Regions from separate parts of the Bacillus sp. Bwzl_19 genome, predicted to be linked through region 2. Evidence: a T-box and tRNA genes for the amino acid it is inferred to sense, from the RefSeq annotation. Region 2 holds a T-box; the other holds one or more tRNA genes.

Region 1 (9,517 bases), 340 kb from region 2:
ACAAAGGGAAAGTTGTTGTAACAGATCCTTACCGCACGGCTTCCACCAATACGATGGTCGTGACGATCGTGCAGCAGACGAAAGACGGCTCGGGAGTCATCGCCATCAATATGAAAATCGAAGAGCTTCTGAAAACGACAAAAAAAGTGAACATCGGAAAATCAGGCTATGCTTTTATCCTGACGAAAGACAAAAAAGTGGTCGCCCACCCGAACCGCACATCAGGAACAGTATTAAACGGGGATTGGGCTGAACAGCTGTACAGCAGTAAAAAAGGTGATTTTCAATACACCTACGACGGTCAGGAAAAGAAAATGGCTTATGATACGAACGGGCTGACAGGCTGGAAAATCAGCGGAACGATGTATCTGGACGAAATTCATGAAGCGGCGCTGCCGATCCTTCATCTGTCCCTGCTCGTTCTCGTATTAGCGATTGTCATCGGAACCATCGTCATGGTGCTGATTATCCGTTCCATCACAAAACCGCTCAAACAGCTTGTAACATCGTCGAAACAGATCAGTGAAGGGGATTTAACTGAAACGATCGAGATTCAATCAAAGGACGAATTAGGCGAGCTTGGAAAAAGTTTCAACAATATGGCCGCCTCGCTCAGGTCTCTGATCCATACCATTCAGGATTCCGTGAATAACGTCGCGTCTTCATCAGAGGAGCTGACGGCTTCAGCAGAGCAGACTAGCAAGGCAACCGAACATATCACACTGGCAATCGAACAATTTTCTAACGGAAATGAAAGCCAAAGTGAAAAAATTGAAAGCGCGGCGGAACATATTTATCAAATGAACAGCGGGCTTAAAGATATGGCGAAAGCATCTGCCGTCATTACCGAATCCTCCGTCACATCAGCGGAAGTCGCCAATTCAGGCGGGAAGCTCGTCCACCAGACGGTCGGCCAAATGAACGTCATTGACCGGTCAGTGAAAGAAGCTGAACAAGTAGTGCGCGGCCTTGAAACAAAATCAAAAGACATTACAAACATTCTCCGTGTCATTAACGGAATTGCTGATCAGACAAACCTTCTTGCGCTGAACGCGGCAATTGAAGCGGCCCGTGCGGGAGAATACGGCCGAGGCTTCTCAGTCGTAGCCGAAGAGGTCAGAAAACTTGCGGTGCAGTCTGCAGATTCAGCGAAAGAAATCGAAAGCTTGATTGTAGAGATCGTTAATGAAATCAATACATCTCTCGGCATGTTCCAATCCGTCAACAAAGAGGTGGAGAGCGGACTTGATATTACGAATCAGACCGAAACGAGCTTCAAACGGATTTCTGAAATGACGAACCAGATCGCCGGAGAAATTCAAAACATGAACGCGACGGTAGAACAGCTGACAGCCGGATCGCAGCAGATTTCAGGAGCCTCCGAGCAAATCGCGTCCATCGCAAAAGAAAGCTCCGCCAGCATTCAGGATATCGCCGCATCGGCCGAAGAACAGCTGGCTTCAATGGAAGAAATCAGTTCGTCTTCGGAAACGTTATCCCAAATGGCGGAAGAATTACGTGATATGACGAAACAATTTAAAATAGAATAATAGTAGAAAGACACCCAAATGTGCTGTTTGGGTGTTTTTTTTAGTTTTTTTAATAAATCTTTTGTCCTAGCTGACGATAATAGATTTAGCTTTCAAAGAAGGAGACTGAAAAAAATGAAACAACTGATACATTGGATCAAACAGCCATCCATCAGCAAGCCGCTTATCGCGGCATTTTTAGCCGTATTGGTGCTTCCGGTCGGCATACTCGCCTACTTCAGCTACCAAACGGCGGGGAGTTCATTAGAAAGCGAACTGACCCACAGCGCTCAAGGAAATGTCAACGAACTCAACAGCGTGCTTGAAAACATGCTCGACGGCAAGCTGAAAGCAATTGACTATTACAGTGAATCAATCACAAAGGAAAAAATGAAAACGAAAAATAAATCCGAACTGCTTGAAAACATGAAGCAGTATGTCACCGTAAATGACGATGTTGCATCAGTGTATGCCGCGTCTCGCGACAAAGCGTTCGTGAAATATCCGTCCGTTGACATGCCGTCCGATTACAATCCGCTCACACGAGAATGGTATACAAAAGCGGTTGAAAAAAACGGACAGCCGGTATTTACCGAGCCCTATAAAGACGCTTCAACCGGACAAACGGTCGTTACGATTGCTCAGCAGACAAAAGACGGATCAGGCGTAGTGGCGCTTGATATAAATCTGGGAGACCTGCTGAACGCTTCCGAACGCGTCCAGATCGGTCATAAAGGATTTGCTTTTATTACAACGGGAGATAAAAAATACATCGCCCATCCGACTATAAAAGCGGGAACAGAAGGCTCAGGGGAGTGGACAAAAGAAGTATTTTCAAAAACAAGCGGAACGTTTGAATACATCTTTGAAGGACAGCAAAAGAAAATGGCCTTCACGACAAACAAACTGACGGGCTGGAAAATCGCCGGCACATTTTTTGTCAGTGAGATACATGATGCAGCCCTGCCTGTTATGAGAATGGCGCTGATCATTCTTGCGGTGTCTCTTATCGTCGGCGGGATTTTAATCTTTTTTATCATTCGCGCGATTTCAAAACCGCTCAAAAAACTTGTCTCGACATCAGCTAAAATCAGTGACGGCGATTTAACGGAAGTCATTAACATCAGTTCGAAAAATGAATTCGGACAGCTCAGCCAAAACTTCAATGAGATGTCAGCATCACTCCGGTCTGTCATCGGTGTCATCCAATCATCCGTCGAACATGTCGCTTCTTCATCCGAAGAGCTGACGGCATCTGCCGGACAGACAAGCAAGGCGACAGAGCATATCACACTGGCGATTGAACAATTCTCAAACGGAAACGAATCACAAAGCGAAAAATTGGAAGAAAGTGCAGACCATCTTTCCCAAATGAATGCAGGCATTGCCGAGACGGCGAATGTATCGGCGGAAATCACTGAATCCGCCATCCAAACCTCTGATACGGCCGGAAGCGGAGAAGAATTAGTAGCGAAAACGGTCGGCCAGATGAAAACAATTGATCGTTCCGTACAGCAGGCGGAAGCAGTCGTAAAAGGGCTGGAAACAAAATCGCACGACATTAAGAGCATTTTGAACGTCATTAACGGCATTGCCGATCAGACAAACCTGCTTGCCTTAAACGCGGCCATCGAAGCGGCCAGAGCCGGCGAATACGGCCGGGGCTTCTCCGTCGTTGCGGAAGAAGTGAGAAAGCTTGCCGTGCAATCAGCCGACTCCGCCAAGGAAATCGAAACGCTGATTCAGGAAATCGTCAAAGAAATCGCCACATCGCTTTCTGTATTCCAAGCGGTGAATCAAGATGTGAAGGAAGGACTCGATATTACGGATCAAACGGCCGAAAGCTTCAAAAAAATCTCGGAAATGACGACTCAGATTTCAGGCGCTTTGCAGCACATGAACGGAACGCTTGAGCAGCTCGCGGCCGGGTCACAAAACGTGACAAACGCGGTTGAGGATATTACCGCAGTCGCCAAAGAAGGATCTGCCGGCATTCAAGACATCGCCGCGTCAGCCGAAGAGCAGCTTGCCTCCATGGAAGAAATCAGTTCATCAGCCGAAACACTTGCCCATATGGCGGAAGAATTGCAGCAGGTTACGCGGAAATTTACGATTCAGTCTGAAGACGAAGAGCAGCTGTAACGAGCTGTTTCTTTTCCTTCGCTGAAAAAAGCGATACACTTACATAAAAGAAGGGAGTGGCAGTGATGAGATTAGAAGGCAAGAAAGTCATAGCGCTTGTCAGTGACGACTTTGAAGACTTAGAGCTTTGGTACCCGGTCTACCGGCTGCGGGAGGAGGGCGCGATCGTTCATTTAATAGGAGAAGAAGCCGGCCGTTCATACAAAGGAAAATACGGCGTGCCCGCGACAGCGGATTACGATTTTAAGAGCCTGATTATCCAGGAGTATGATGCTGTGCTCGTGCCTGGCGGCTGGGCTCCTGACAAACTGAGAAGATATCCGGAAGTTTTGGACATCATCCGTACGATGAATGAGCAGAAAAAGCCGATCGGCCAGATCTGCCACGCGGGCTGGGTGCTCATATCGGCCGGAATTCTCGCAGGGAAAAAAGTAACGAGTACGCCCGGCATCAAAGATGACATGACAAACGCGGGGGCACAGTGGCTGGATGAAGCTGTCGTAACTGACGGCCACATTGTATCAAGCCGCCGTCCGCCTGACCTTCCGCATTATGCAAAAGCGTTCGCTGATCTCTTAGCATCCAAATAAAAAACCTCCGCCCGAAGCCGGGCGGAGGTTTTTAGTTTTGATCGGCAGGGAAGACAATTCCGATTTGTTTTCTTGCTTCTTCCATAATGCTTGCCGTAATGAAAGAACGCTCAAAGGTATTTTCGGAAGACTCCTGCTGTCCGTTTCGAAGAAGATTGATGAATTCTGCCGTTTCGTAATACATCGGCGGTTTCGAATCAGGGACGGAAATGTCCTCCGTGCGTCCGTCACGATAGCGGATTTCCGCCCGTTCCGGCCCGTGAATGCTGTCCAGTACGATTGTGCCGTCTTCACCCTGTATTTCCGCCGGGGCAAACGAATTTGAGATTTTTGAATGCATCAGCACCGCTTCAAATCCGTCATATGACAGAATAACCGTGCCTTCGCCGTCAACGCCGGATGATAATTTGTGACCGGTCGCAATGACGTCTTTCGGTTTGCCGAACAGGACGACGGCCGGATAAATACAGTACACGCCGATGTCCATTAACGATCCGTTCGATAGTTCAGGTTTAAACGCGTTAAGCACCGTTCCGTTTTTATATGCATCATATCGTGATGAATATTGGCAGTAGCTTGCCGTGAATCTTCTGATGGGCCCGATTTTATGTAAGTGGTTTTGAAGCATGCTGAAGTTCGGCAGGAACGTCGTTTTCATGGCTTCCATCAAAAGAACGCCGTTCGCTTTAGCTGCGTGAATCATGTCTTCCGTTTCCCTTGCGTTAGACGCAAACGGTTTTTCGCACAGCACATGCTTGCCGTGTTCCATAAAAAGGATCGCCTGTTCTTTATGAAATGCATTCGGGCTGGCGAGATACACCGCGTCATAAGCTTCGCTTTCTGCCATTTCTTTTAGGCTGGTGAAATAATGAGCAGCGCCGTGTTTGCCGGCAAACTCCGCCGCACGTTCCTCAGTTCTGGAATAAACCGCCGTTAATTGAAAATCATCAATAGCAGAAGCCGCCTCCAGAAATCGTTCTGTAATCCAATTCGTTCCGACTGTTGCAAATCGAATCATTGCTATCGCTCCTTCTATGTATTGGCTTACATTATAGCTGTTTTTCACAGAAACATAAATGAAAAAAGACTGCCCGGCAAAGATATAGGAAAAATTCCCATAGAGGCCGGTTATTATTTTTCATTACAGGAACGATAGTGTACAATTTAGGTAAAATACATATGATGGAGGAACAATAGTGGAAACATTGCAAACATGGGGCGGCAGATTTAAACAGTTTTTCTTGGACAATAAATTTGTCTTGTTTTTGCTTGTATTGCTGCTCATCGGTCTCAATATCCTTGTCTTTACGAAGACATCATTTATTTTCACACCCATTATCGTCCTGCTCAAAACAATTGCGCTCCCCGTCATTTTGACAGGAATTGTTTATTATCTGCTCAATCCGATCGTAGATATATTGGAAAAATTAAGAGTGAAAAGAGTGTATTCCATCCTGCTCCTTTACCTCATTATAATAGGTCTGATTTCGATTACGATCGTTTCAATTATTCCGTTTTTAAAGGAACAGATTATGAGCCTGATCGACAACCTGCCGAAATATGTGGATATTGTTGAAGATCAGACGAAAAGCCTGATCGGAAGCGATTTTGTAAATCAGGCGCAAAAGACGATGAATATCAACATTTCCGATCTTGCAAATAAAGTATCGGCGCAGGCGGCGACAATTGCAAACAGCACATTTACCGGGGTCGGGAATTTTATCGGCGCGCTGACGGAAGTGATCATTTCAATTGTGACTGTTCCGTTTATTCTGTTCTATTTGCTGAAAGACGGCAAAAAACTGCCGTTTTATATATTAAAGTTTGTGCCTACCCGTCTGAAAGAACAAACGTATACGATGCTGAGCGAAATGAACCACAGATTAAGCTCTTATATCAGAGGGCAGATCATCGTCAGCTTCTGCATCGGATTTTTATTATTTATCGGCTATCTGATTATCGGACTTGATTATGCATCCCTGCTTGCGGTCATTGCCGCTTGTACGAGCGTTGTTCCGTATTTAGGGCCGACCATTGCCATCACGCCGGCGATTATTATCGCTTTGGTCACGTCGCCCCTTATGCTGCTGAAGCTTGCGATTGTCTGGACCGTTGTCCAGCTCGTGGAAGGAAAATTAATCTCTCCGCAGATCATGGGGAAAAATCTTCACATTCACCCGATTACCATCATCTTTGTTCTTTTAACCGCCGGAAAGCTGTTCGGGGTTGTCGGCATTATTTTAGCCATCCCGGGGTATGCGGTCATCAAAGTGGTCACAACCCATCTGTTTGATTGGTTCAAAATGCGCTCGCATTTATATGAAGAAGAAAAAAATGATGCTGTATCGAAGTCATAAAATCGGAACGGACATGATATTTATTATAAGACAGGCTTTCCTTTAAAGGAGAGCTTCTCTTTTGTAAATGACGAATGAAGGGAAGAATAGGATGACACTATGGGAGATGTTCACAGCAGCCGTTTTGGGAATCGTGGAAGGGCTGACGGAATACGCGCCGGTTTCTTCCACGGGACATATGATCATAGCGGATGACATCTGGCTGAAATCCGGAAGCCTGATGAATCCGGAAGCCGCCAATTCCTTCAAAGTGGTGATCCAGCTCGGTTCGATCTTAGCGGTGGCTATTGTATTTAAGGATCGGATATTAAATTTACTCGGCCTCAAAAAAAACGTGACGCGCGATCAGCAGAAGGGATACAGGCTGACCATCGCGCAAATTGCTGTCGGTCTTGTTCCGGCGGCGGTTCTCGGCTTTTTATTTGAGGATTTCATTGACCGCTACTTATTTTCCGTCAGAACGGTCGCTTACGGATTAATTGCCGGAGCCGTGCTTATGCTGATTGCAGACTGGATCAATAAAAGGAAAGAAACGATCGATACAGTAGACAGAATTACCTACAAACAGGCTTTCTGTGTCGGGTTATTCCAATGTCTCGCCTTGTGGCCCGGCTTTTCCCGCTCAGGCTCAACAATTGCCGGAGGTGTCATTCTCGGCTTGAATCACCGGGCAGCCGCAGACTTCACATTTATTATGGCTATTCCGATTATGGCGGGCGCAAGCCTTCTGAAGCTGGTGAAATACTGGAGCAGTCTTTCTCCTGACATGATTCCGTTTTTTCTTGTCGGTTTTATCTGCGCCTTTGTCGTTGCTCTCTTAGTCGTCAAATTCTTTCTTCGGCTTATTAATCGGATTAAGCTTGTCCCGTTCGCCATTTACCGTGTTATCCTCGGCATTATTTTAATCATGTTGGTCCGATAACCGAAGAGGCCCCTCGAGGGTCTTTTTTTATGTTTGAAAAACATCTCATAAAAATGTAGGCAAACTGAATTTCCGGCTTGAAATTTAAAGAAAACTCGTCTATAATAAAACATGACGTTACCGCACGGGGCCATAGCTCAGCTGGGAGAGCGCTACGCTGGCAGCGTAGAGGTCAGGGGTTCGAGCCCCCTTGGCTCCATACCTTTAAACCCTTATTTTATAAGGGTTTTTTTATTTGTCTGGAACACAGCAGAGCCAATAACCCAAAAAAGTAGTTGGGGACAATTTGGGGACGAAAATTTATATCGACAAAAAAGATTATGACCATAAACTCAAAGCAAGAGTCGAAACCCCCCATGCTATTATGCCAAACATTACAGAGAACCTAAGACAAGCCTCAAATTTTGTAAGCCCTCGCTCTCTTTTTGCTTTACCTAATTTCCAATAAACAGCATAGCCGGAAAACACCAAAATGATTACTCCAAGTCGTGTCATATTCTCTAAAAATTCTATACCATCCATTGATTTTCACCTCGTTTATTTATGAGAAAAAAATAAAGTAGACTTGTAGAGAGTCTACTTATAAACGCCTAACCAAAGTACACATTTTCTTAGAGCTCAAAACATTTGAGTGATAAAGTAAGACTCATTTTAAAATGTCACATCCTTATCCCCTCCCTATTTATATTCCCCATACATTAGTTTTATTATCGCAAACAGAATGGTTATTTCAAACAGTTATGTAATAATAGGTAACCTATAACTTGTCTAATGGTATAAGAAACGAGTTTTTCTTTATCCAACAAAACTATGATCATATTCACGGTAAACCGAAACAAATTGCGGTTTTTTTTCGTTTAAACATAATTTGGAAATGTTAGAATATTATATAAAAGGAGGAGTGGCCTTGTGAGTCCTGTTTTACCATCATCGGAGGTTGGCGTTAAGATTAATGAATGGTACAAAATGATACGTCAGTTCAGTGTTCCGGATGCGGAGATTTTGAAAGCGGAAGTGGAACAAGAGATAAACGAGATGGAAGAAGACGAGTATTTACTAATATATTATTCTCTCATGAAATTCCGCCATCAACTCATGCTTGATTATTTAGAGCCGGTAACTGTCAGAGTCCGACCGACAATCGACGAGTTGCTGGAAAAAATCGAAGCATCAAATAAAGGCATTTCCGGCCTGCTGTGCTATTATTCTTTATTTTTTCGCGGCATGTATGAATTTGATCAGAAGCAGTATGTAAAGGCGATCGGCTTTTATAGAGAGGCTGAAAAACAACTCATTCATGTGCATGATGAAATTGAGAGAGCGGAGTTTCATTTTAAACTGGCTGAAGCATATTACGGTATGAAACAAAGCCACGTCTCCATGCATCACGTAAAGCAAGCGCTCGATATTTACGATCAGTATGAGTTGTATAAAGTCCGGAAAATTCAATGTCTGTTCGTCATATCTGGGAATTATGTTGACTTTAAACGTTATGAAAAAAGTTTGCCGCATTTAGAAAAAGCTTTAGAGTTGTCGAAACAAGTAAACAATAATGAAAGGCTGCTCAGTTCTGGTTATTACAACATAGGAAAGAATTACGGAGACTTAGAAGAATACAGTAAAGCTGAAATCTACTTAAAAAAAGCAGCGGAGATTTCTGAAAAGTATAAATTGGGCAACCTTCCGCATTCCTTGTTTACATACGCAAAGCTTCTATTTAAACAAGGGAAAACAAGCGAGGCGATTCAAATCAGCAAAAAAGGACTTTCATCAGCTATATATCAAGGGGATAAGCTGTTTGAATCTCTGCAAAAATATTTGGAGGCTTTATACATTAACGCAATAGACCAAATGGGAATCAAAAAAACAATTGATTACCTTGAGAAAAATAAAAACTATTCGTATGTAGAAGATATTGCTCTTGATACGGCTGCTGTTTATGCAGAGTCAAAGCAATATGACAAATCATATATTTAT
Region 2 (9,517 bases):
AAAAGGGCTGCTTCCAAAAGGACTGACCGCGCCGACAAAAGACCGCTCATTTATCCGCTGTAATTCTGCACAGATTAAAGAAGTCGTCGATCAAGTCGTTTCAAACGCGTTAAAGAAGGGATATACCTCCAGAGATATTCAAGTGCTTGCGCCGATGTACAGGGGAAAAGCGGGAATTAACGAGCTGAATATGCTTCTTCAAGACATCATGAATCCGCCGAAAGAAAAAAGGCGGGAGCTGAAATTCGGAGATGTCGTCTACAGGACGGGCGATAAAATATTGCAGCTTGTCAACCAGCCGGAAAACAATGTGTTTAACGGTGATATCGGCGAAATCGTGTCCATTTTTTATGCCAAAGAAAATACGGAAAAAGAAGACATGGTCGTCGTCTCGTTTGACGGCAATGAAATCACCTTTACGAAAAAGGATTTCAGCCAGTTTACCCATGCTTACTGCTGTTCCATCCACAAGTCTCAGGGAAGTGAATTTCCGATTGTCGTCCTGCCTGTTGTCAAAGGCTACTATCGAATGCTTAGGAGAAATCTCCTTTATACCGCCATTACAAGGGCCAAGAAATTTCTGATCCTTTGCGGAGAAGAAGAAGCGCTTGAATGGGGCGTCAAAAACAATGATGCCACCGTCAGACAGACGTCGCTTAAAAACAGGCTCACAGAGCAGACTGAAGAGATGGATGCAGAACTGGCCGCTCTGCAAAAAGAACTGCCGTTCAGTGTATATGATGCGAATATCGGAATGGAAGGCATTACGCCGTTTGACTTTATGGAAGAAAAAGCGTAAATAAAACCCGGCACATACGCCGGGTTTTATTGTGGAAGTCATTTCAAAGTATGGCGCCCGGCTTCTCGGCAAAACCTATACGTGTTCAACAAAAGGTGGTTGATCACACTTTGAGAACATGCCATGCAGCTGAAGGACGAACAGTTTATGACGAACACAACCGGCGCAGCCTCGGGATGATTTCGGATGTGTGTTTCTCTCTTGACGGCCGGTTTCTCGGTTTTGTGCTGGAGCAGAAACGCCTGTTTCACAACCGCCATCTTTTTTTAGAAGCCAGTGATATAAAAGAGATGGATCAAGAAGCCGTAGCTGCCGCCGAAGCTCATTTGCAGCCTTTGCCGAAGAGCTGTTTCACCTTTGAACAGATTAAGATGCAGCCGGTGAAATCGCCTGATGGTGAAATGTTCGGTTTGCTGGAAGATGTATACTTTTGTTTGGACAAGGGCATAATCGTAGCATATGAACTTACGGACGGTTTCTTTTCAGATCTGGCAGGCAGACGCCAAGTGCGCCGGGCCGCCGATACGCTTATTGAAGCGGGGAAAGACGGTATCGTCCTGAACGGATAAGAGGTGTAGTCTGTGCTTGTATGTCCGAACTGCAAAAGTAAAGATATCGGCAAAATCGGCGTAAACCAATACTATTGCTGGGGCTGCTTCATAGAGCTGACGGTGGCCAAAGGCAAAATTGCGACACATCAAGTAGAGGAAGACGGCACGTTAAGCAGTCTTGATGATTTGTTTTCTGAAGACGAACGCAGTATCAATTTTTAATGTTGAAAGGAGATACGCGCGATGGGCAGAACAATGACCTCTCTATTGGCTTTAGGAGCAGGAGCCGTTATGTATCGTATGGCTTCTCAGTCCGATATGCTGAATAAAAAAGGTATGAAACGGATGAGAAGACGAGTCATGAAAATGTTTTAAGTGAAAAAGGATACTTCTTCGGAAGTATCCTTTTTACGTTTGTCTCGCTTCCAGCCGTCTGGCTGCAAGAGACAGACTGTAATTGACCGCGAAATACATCAGGGCCGCCAGCAGAAAGATCGGAAAAAAATACCCTCCGTCAGCACTTTGTCCGTTTAAAATCTGCGCGTTATGAATCAGTTCGGGCAGAGCGATTACGACCGCAAGTGACGTATCCTTTAATAAAGAAATAAACTGGCTCACAATCGGAGGGACCATACGCCTGAGCGCCTGCGGCATCACGACGAGAAAAAGAGTCTGCGTATATGTCAGCCCTGAAGACCGCGCCGCATCAATCTGTCCTTTTTCAACGGATTGCAAACCGCTTCTGATGATTTCTGACAGCATGGCCGATTCAAAAATCGTTAGCGCCGTGATGGCGGCCGCGGTAATTTCCAGTTTAATGCCGATTTCCGGGAGGGCAAAAAACGTAAAGAAAATGATTAATAACAGCGGCAGATTACGGATGGTTTCGACAATGGCGGCTATAACGCCTGAGACGGCGGGGATTTTCGCATAGCGCAAAGTGCCTGCTGCAAGCCCGAAAATAAAACTGAGAATAATGGAAACGAGCGCAACATAAAGTGTGATCAAAAAGCCGTTCCATAAAAACAGCAGATGACCCGGTGTATAGGCGCCGCTAAAATCCATGTTTTTCACTCTCCTTTTTTAATAACTTTTCCCGAGGCGTCTTTCCAAATAGTGAACTCCGATGCTGAGTGGTATAGTTAACATCAAATAAAAAAGCGCGACAAAGATATAGACATCAAACACGACGAGAGTGCTTGAGGAAACGAGATCCGCCTGATACATCAAATCCAGTCCCGCCACGACTCCGAGTATTGATGAGTTTTTGACAAGGTTGAGAAATTGGTTTCCGAGCGGGGGAATCACGATTTTAACGGCCTGAGGGAGAATCACGTATCTCATCGCCTGACTGTAGGTGAAGCCTGACGATCTGGCCGCTTCCATTTGGCCCTTGGAGACAGTCTGAATTCCGGCTCTGATGGCTTCTGCGATAAAAGCGGAAGTATATATCGTCAGCGCAATCGTCCCCGCCTGAAAGCCGTCCAGTCTCAGTCCGGCGTTCGGAAGTCCGAAATAAAATACGAAGGTGATGAGGAGAAGCGGAATGTTCCGGATAAATTCCACATACGCAGTCCCGATCCATTGGATGGGTTTGAAAGCCGTGATTCTCATGACTGCGATCAGAACGCCCAGCGCGAAGCTGCCTGCCAGCGCGATGAAACTCGCAAGCAATGTGTGCAGGAAACCGTCCATGTACATATCGAAGTTTTCCGTTAAAATTGAAAAGTTCATAGCATGTCACTCCTTATAAAACGGGGATGAGCATACCTGCCCACCCCGCGGTCCGTTCTATTTTGCCGGTTCTTCTTTGATCCATTTTTTATAGATTTTGCCGTACCTGCCGTCGGCTTTCATTTTTTTCAAAGAAGCGTTGATTTCCTTGACGAGTCCGGATTGGCCTTTTTTGACGGCGATTCCGTAAGGCTCATCGGTGAATGTGCCGCCTGTCAGCTGATATTGTTTATTTTCATCCGCCATGCCGTATAAAATCGCATTATCAGTTGTGAGCGCATCTCCCTGTCCCGCCTTGAGTGCAGTAAACGCTTCGGCGTAATTTTCAAATTCCAGAACGGAGGCGTCAGGCGCTTTTTCTCTGATGTTTTGTGAGGAAGTGGAGCCTTTTACCGCCAACACTTTTGAACCTTTTTTGAGGTCTTCGGTGCTTTTGATACTGCTTCCTTTTTTGACGAGCAGGGATTGCCCGGCTTCAAAATAAACGTCTGAGAAATCAACTTCTTTTTTCCGCTCATCCGTTATCGTCATTGTGGCCGTGATGGCATCGATATCTCCGTTTTGCAGCATCGGAATTCTCGTTTTCGACGTCACTTCCTTAAACTCCGCTTTTTTCTCATCCCCCAGAATATCTTTTGCGATCTGTTTGGCAATATCAATATCAAAGCCTTCAATATCGCCGGAGCTCGGGTTTTTCAGTCCGAATAATCTTGTATCGGTTTTGACGCCGAAGATAATCTTGTCTCTGTCTTTAATTGAGGCTAACGTGTCTTTTCCCGTACCCTTTGAATCGCCGGACGTTTCTTTCCCTCCGCAGGCGGCCAGCATAAAGACGGCCAGCAGAGATATCAAACCGACAGATAACCATTTTGTTACGCGTGACATAATCGTTCCCCCGTTTCTTTTCAGTGATTTAAAATACGGCTTAAGAATAAACGCGCCCTCTCTTCACGAGGGCTTTCGTAAAACTCAGCCGGTGCAGCTTCTTCCAAGATGGATCCCCCGTCGATAAATACGATGCGGTCCGCCACTTCTTTGGCGAATCCCATTTCATGGGTGACGACTACCATGGTCATGCCTTCTTTTGCGAGTGTTTTCATGACATCCAGCACTTCCCCGATCATTTCCGGATCAAGCGCGGATGTCGGTTCATCAAACAGCATCACCTCGGGCTTCATCGCAAGCCCTCTGGCAATGGCCACACGCTGCTGCTGGCCGCCTGAAAGCTGTGAAGGATAGGCGTCCGCTTTGTCCGGTATGCCGACTTTTTTCAAATAATATAAGGCCGTTTCTTTTGCTTCTTCTTTTGATTGCTTGAGCACTTTGATCGGTGCGAGCATGATGTTTTGCAGAACGGTTTTGTGCGGGTACAGATGAAAATGCTGAAACACCATACCGATGTTGCGGCGGACTTTATTCATATCCGTTTTCTTGTCATGGATGGCGGCGCCATTTACCGTCAACGCGCCTTCATCAACTGTTTCCAGCTGATTGATGCAGCGGAGAAGCGTGCTTTTTCCCGATCCTGAAGGTCCGATGATAACGACGACTTCCCCTTTTTTAATGTGCAGATTAATGTTCTTCAGCACGTGAAAATGTCCGTAGTGCTTATTTACATCCTGAAATGAGATCATGGCAATCCTCCTAAGAAAAACATGTCATATAGACTAATAAGTTTTCGAATTAACTTCATGCTATGATAATTATTCAGATTTTTATGATTTATATTCAAACTTTTTTGAAATTTCAGATAATTATTCCGTCAAGAGATCTGCGTCATAAGGCGGACTTTATGAAACGGGAATAATTCCGGCTTTCTGTCAAAAGATAAAGCAAGAGGTGAAACGTCATGCTTCAAAAACCGCTGCAGCTCTTAATGTGGACGGCTGTATGTCTGCTCGTTTTGTTAACAGTGTATGTCTTTTGTATGCTCGATATGTTATGGGCACCCATATGGCTTGTTATGAAATCTCTCTTTATTCCTATATTCATCGCAGTATTTATTGCTTATCTTTTACTTCCGATTACTGAATGGCTTCATGGGAAAGGGATGCCTAGAACTTTAAGCCTGCTTCTGATTTATTTCCTGTTTTTCGGCGGAATCGGCTGGGGGGTTTATAAAGGAGTTCCTGTTTTAATTGAACAGCTGCAGGATCTGTCTGAGAGCATTCCCGGGCTTGCTGAAAACTACAACAGCATGCTGAGGCATCTGCATAATCACACGGATCATTGGCCTGACGGCATGCACCATCGGATGGACAAAATGATTCAGCAGACAGAAACGTTTCTTGCCGGCACGATTGAAAGCACGATCAGAAGCATCCGTTTCGTGCTTGATTATATCCTGATCGCGGCGACGATTCCTTTTCTCGTGTTCTATATGGTGAAGGATATAGACGTTATGAAAAAGACGGTCTGGTATTTGACGCCGAAATCCTGGAGAAAAAGGGGGAGTGAATTTCTGCGGGATGTGGACGACTCTCTCGGTGATTACATCCGCGGTCAGCTTCTCGTTTGTTTTTTGCTCGGGTTCATAGCCGGCGTTTCATTTTGGCTGTTCGGGCTTCCTTACCCGCTGATTTTGGGCCTTGCCATCGGGATTACGAATGTCATCCCGTATTTCGGTCCGTTTATCGGCGCTGTGCCGGCGCTGCTCCTTTCGCTGGCGATTTCCTCCAAGGCTGTGATCATCGTAATCGTCACGATTTTTATTCTTCAATTTATAGAAGGAAACATTTTGAGCCCGCTCATTGTCGGACGAAGTCTCAGGATGCACCCCGTCGTGATCATGCTTGCGCTTCTTGCCGGAGGGGAGCTCGCGGGCATTCCCGGCATGATTCTCGCTGTTCCGGCGGCAGCCGTTTTAAAAGTGACGGCCATTCACTTTTTGCGGATCAGGACGGAACATTGACATTCGGGTTCTGCTTGTCTATAATTTCGAGTAGAATACATACGAATCTCGAGTGACGGATATGAGTACGCCGAAGCCCTGTTTAAGAGAGAAGCTCCGATACGCTGAAAGGAGCTTCAGCAGAAGATCGGCCGAAGCTAATCCTGAGTGCAGTTAAAGGCTGCCGCAATCCTGCGTTACGGGATGAAAGGTGACAGGCCTTTTTCGGCCTGTAATCAGGGTGGTACCGCGAGACAGCTCTCGTCCCTGTGTGAACGCATGGTTTGCATAGGGAGAGAGCTTTTTTGCTGTCGCAAAAGAGAATTTCGGGTAGTGATAAGGAGGAATATAGATGAAACACTTAACTTCTGCTGAAGTGCGTCAAATGTTTTTAGATTTCTTTAAAGAAAAAGGCCATGCCGTTGAACCGAGCGCCTCATTGGTTCCGCATGAAGATCCGTCTTTATTATGGATCAACAGCGGCGTTGCGACGCTGAAAAAATACTTTGACGGCCGCGTTGTGCCGGAGAATCCGAGAATTGTAAACGCGCAAAAATCAATCCGCACAAATGATATTGAAAATGTGGGGAAAACGGCGCGCCACCACACGTTCTTTGAGATGCTCGGAAATTTTTCCATCGGTGATTATTTTAAAGAAGAAGCCATCACGTGGGCTTGGGAGTTTTTAACGAGCGAAAAGTGGATCGGCTTTGATCCGGAGCTGCTGTCTGTAACGGTTCACCCTGAGGATGAAGAAGCTTATACGCTATGGGCGGAAAAAATCGGCGTTCCGGAAGAAAGAATCATCCGTCTGGAAGGGAACTTCTGGGATATCGGCGAAGGCCCGAGCGGACCGAATACAGAAATTTTCTATGACCGCGGCGAGAAATACGGCAATGATCCGTCAGATTCTGAATTGTATCCGGGCGGCGAAAATGACCGCTATCTTGAAGTGTGGAACCTGGTATTCTCAGAGTTCAACCACAACCCGGACGGCACGTACACACCGCTTCCGAAGAAAAACATTGATACGGGCATGGGGCTTGAACGGATGGTCTCCGTGATTCAGGACGTCCCGACAAACTTTGACACTGATTTGTTTATGCCGATTATTGAAGCAACAGAGCGCATTTCCGGAGATGCTTACGGAAAGGATGCAGTGAAGGATACGGCCTTTAAAGTGATCGCCGATCATATCAGAACGGTCGCATTTGCGGTAAGCGACGGAGCTCTGCCGTCAAATGAAGGGCGCGGGTATGTACTGAGACGCCTCTTGCGCCGGGCGGTGAGATACGCGAAAACCATCGGTATCAGCCGTCCGTTTATGTACGAGCTGGTTCCGACTGTTGCAGGAATTATGGACGCTTTCTATCCGGAGGTGAAAGAAAAGCAAGAGTTTATCGCCAAAGTCATCAAAACGGAGGAAGAGCGCTTCCATGAAACATTAAACGAAGGTCTGGCCATTTTATCCGACGTGATAAAGAAAGAGAAGGAAAAAGGCAGCGGCATCATCTCCGGAAAAGACGTATTCAAACTGTACGATACGTACGGATTCCCGGTTGAATTGACGGAGGAATACGCGGAAGATGAGCAAATGAAGGTTGACCATAAGGGCTTTGAAGCCGAAATGGAAAAACAGCGTGAACGGGCGAGAAATGCGCGCCAAGATGTAGGAAGCATGCAGGTGCAGGGCGGCGCATTGCGCGACATTACCGCAGAAAGCACATTTGTCGGCTACAGTGCCGTAAAAGCTGAAGCGAAGGTGATCGAGCTTCTTCATGACGGGCAATTAATCAGCGAGGCGCAGGAAGGGGATACCGTCCAAATCCTTCTCGACAAAACGCCTTTCTATGCTGAAAGCGGCGGACAGATCGGTGACAGAGGAGTGCTGAGAAGCGAGCAGGCTGTCGTAACCATTAAGGACGTGAAAAAAGCTCCGAACGGTCAGCATGTACACGAAGGCACGGTGGATAGCGGCACGATTCAAAAAGGCGCAAGCGTGACGGCTGAAGTTGAAGATCAAATGAGAAGCGGCGTGGTGAAAAACCATACAGCAACCCACCTTCTGCACCAGGCGCTGAAAGACGTTCTCGGCACACATGTCAACCAAGCGGGTTCACTCGTTACCGAAAATCGTCTGCGTTTTGACTTCTCTCATTTCGGTCAAGTGACAAAAGAAGAACTTGAACGCATTGAAGGAATCGTCAACGAAAAAATCTGGGAGAGCATTCCGGTAGCGATTGATTTGAAACCGATCAATGAAGCGAAAGAAATGGGCGCGATGGCCCTGTTCGGCGAGAAATACGGCGATATCGTCCGCGTCGTACAAGTCGGAGATTACAGCCTTGAGCTTTGCGGCGGATGCCATGTCACGAATACGGCTGAAATCGGTCTGTTTAAAATCGTATCCGAATCAGGGATCGGCGCAGGTACGCGAAGAATCGAAGCCGTAACAGGAAAAGGCGCTTATCAGGAAATGAACAGCCAGCTCAGCCTTCTGCAGCACGCTGCGGACGAGCTGAAATCAAACGTAAAAGACGTACCGAAGCGAATTCAGTCTCTTCAAGCAGAGCTGAAGGAAGCGCAAAGAGAAAATGAATCATTGCTCAGCAAACTTGGCAATGTGGAAGCCGGAGCCATTCTGTCTAAAGTAAAAGACATCGGCGGCGTAAAAGTGCTGGCTGAAAAAGTAAATGCGAAAGACATGAACCACCTTCGCACTATGGTGGATGATCTGAAAGCGAAGCTCGGTTCTGCGGTCATCATTCTCGGCGCCGTGCAAAACGAGAAAGTCAACCTTTCAGCAGGCGTGACGAAAGACCTGATCGAAAAAGGCCTTCACGCCGGCAAAATGGTCAAACAAGCGGCTGAAGTCTGCGGAGGCGGAGGCGGAGGCCGTCCGGACATGGCGCAGGCCGGCGGAAAGCAGCCTGAAAAATTGGAAGAGGCGCTCGCATCTGCGGAAGATTGGATAAAATCCGTTTTATAATCCTTTCAACTAGTGTAGAATGATGATAAGATGAGGACCTCAGGCTGAACTTTGCCTGCGAATTTGGGAAAGAGGTGCAAAACGGTGAGCTCGTTTGATAAAACGATGAAATTTAATTTCTCCGATGATTCTGCTGAAACAAACGTCGAAGAAGTGCTGAATACGGTATATGATGCGCTTCAGGAAAAGGGGTACAATCCTATCAACCAGATTGTCGGATACTTGCTGTCTGGAGATCCTGCATACATTCCTAGGCATCGCGACGCCCGGAACTTAATTCGCAAACTGGAACGTGACGAATTAATCGAGGAATTGGTAAAATCCTATCTAGAACAGCATAAAGAGGCGTAAATACATTCATGAGAATATTGGGACTTGATCTTGGTACGAAAACACTCGGCGTAGCTTTAAGCGATGAAATGGGCTGGACCGCTCAAGGCATTGAGACGATAAAAATAAACGAGGCTGAAGGAGATTACGGTCTGGACCGTTTATCCGAGCTGATGAAAGACTATAATGTAGAGAAGATCGTGCTCGGTTTTCCGAAAAACATG

Evidence for each region. The T-box of region 2 lies ahead of alaS (alanine--tRNA ligase). A T-box ahead of a tRNA ligase gene usually reads a tRNA of that ligase, here a tRNA-Ala.
Region 1: it encodes a tRNA-Ala, which carries the amino acid that the T-box ahead of alaS (alanine--tRNA ligase) is inferred to sense. The anticodon was not compared.

What each region holds. Positions count from the first base shown of each region.
Region 1 covers NZ_CM142729.1:2,684,341-2,693,857, reverse strand. Annotated here, with positions in the region: gene tlpB (methyl-accepting chemotaxis protein TlpB) at 1-1,550, shown strand, start outside; gene tlpB (methyl-accepting chemotaxis protein TlpB) at 1,569-3,671, shown strand; gene ACW5MY_RS14315 (type 1 glutamine amidotransferase domain-containing protein) at 3,737-4,261, shown strand; gene ACW5MY_RS14310 (Gfo/Idh/MocA family protein) at 4,293-5,279, opposite strand; gene ACW5MY_RS14305 (AI-2E family transporter) at 5,458-6,618, shown strand; gene ACW5MY_RS14300 (undecaprenyl-diphosphate phosphatase) at 6,710-7,540, shown strand; tRNA gene ACW5MY_RS14295 (tRNA-Ala) at 7,667-7,739, shown strand; gene ACW5MY_RS14290 (hypothetical protein) at 7,859-8,062, opposite strand; gene ACW5MY_RS14285 (Rap family tetratricopeptide repeat protein) at 8,450-9,517, shown strand, end outside.
Region 2 covers NZ_CM142729.1:2,341,524-2,351,040, reverse strand. Annotated here, with positions in the region: gene recD2 (SF1B family DNA helicase RecD2) at 1-799, shown strand, start outside; gene ACW5MY_RS12520 (PRC-barrel domain-containing protein) at 910-1,368, shown strand; gene ACW5MY_RS12515 (hypothetical protein) at 1,381-1,572, shown strand; gene ACW5MY_RS12510 (YrzQ family protein) at 1,594-1,725, shown strand; gene ACW5MY_RS12505 (amino acid ABC transporter permease) at 1,759-2,415, opposite strand; gene ACW5MY_RS12500 (amino acid ABC transporter permease) at 2,434-3,084, opposite strand; gene ACW5MY_RS12495 (transporter substrate-binding domain-containing protein) at 3,142-3,969, opposite strand; gene ACW5MY_RS12490 (amino acid ABC transporter ATP-binding protein) at 3,990-4,718, opposite strand; gene ACW5MY_RS12485 (AI-2E family transporter) at 4,934-5,995, shown strand; T-box leader at 6,039-6,246, shown strand; gene alaS (alanine--tRNA ligase) at 6,327-8,963, shown strand; gene ACW5MY_RS12475 (IreB family regulatory phosphoprotein) at 9,048-9,314, shown strand; gene ruvX (Holliday junction resolvase RuvX) at 9,323-9,517, shown strand, end outside.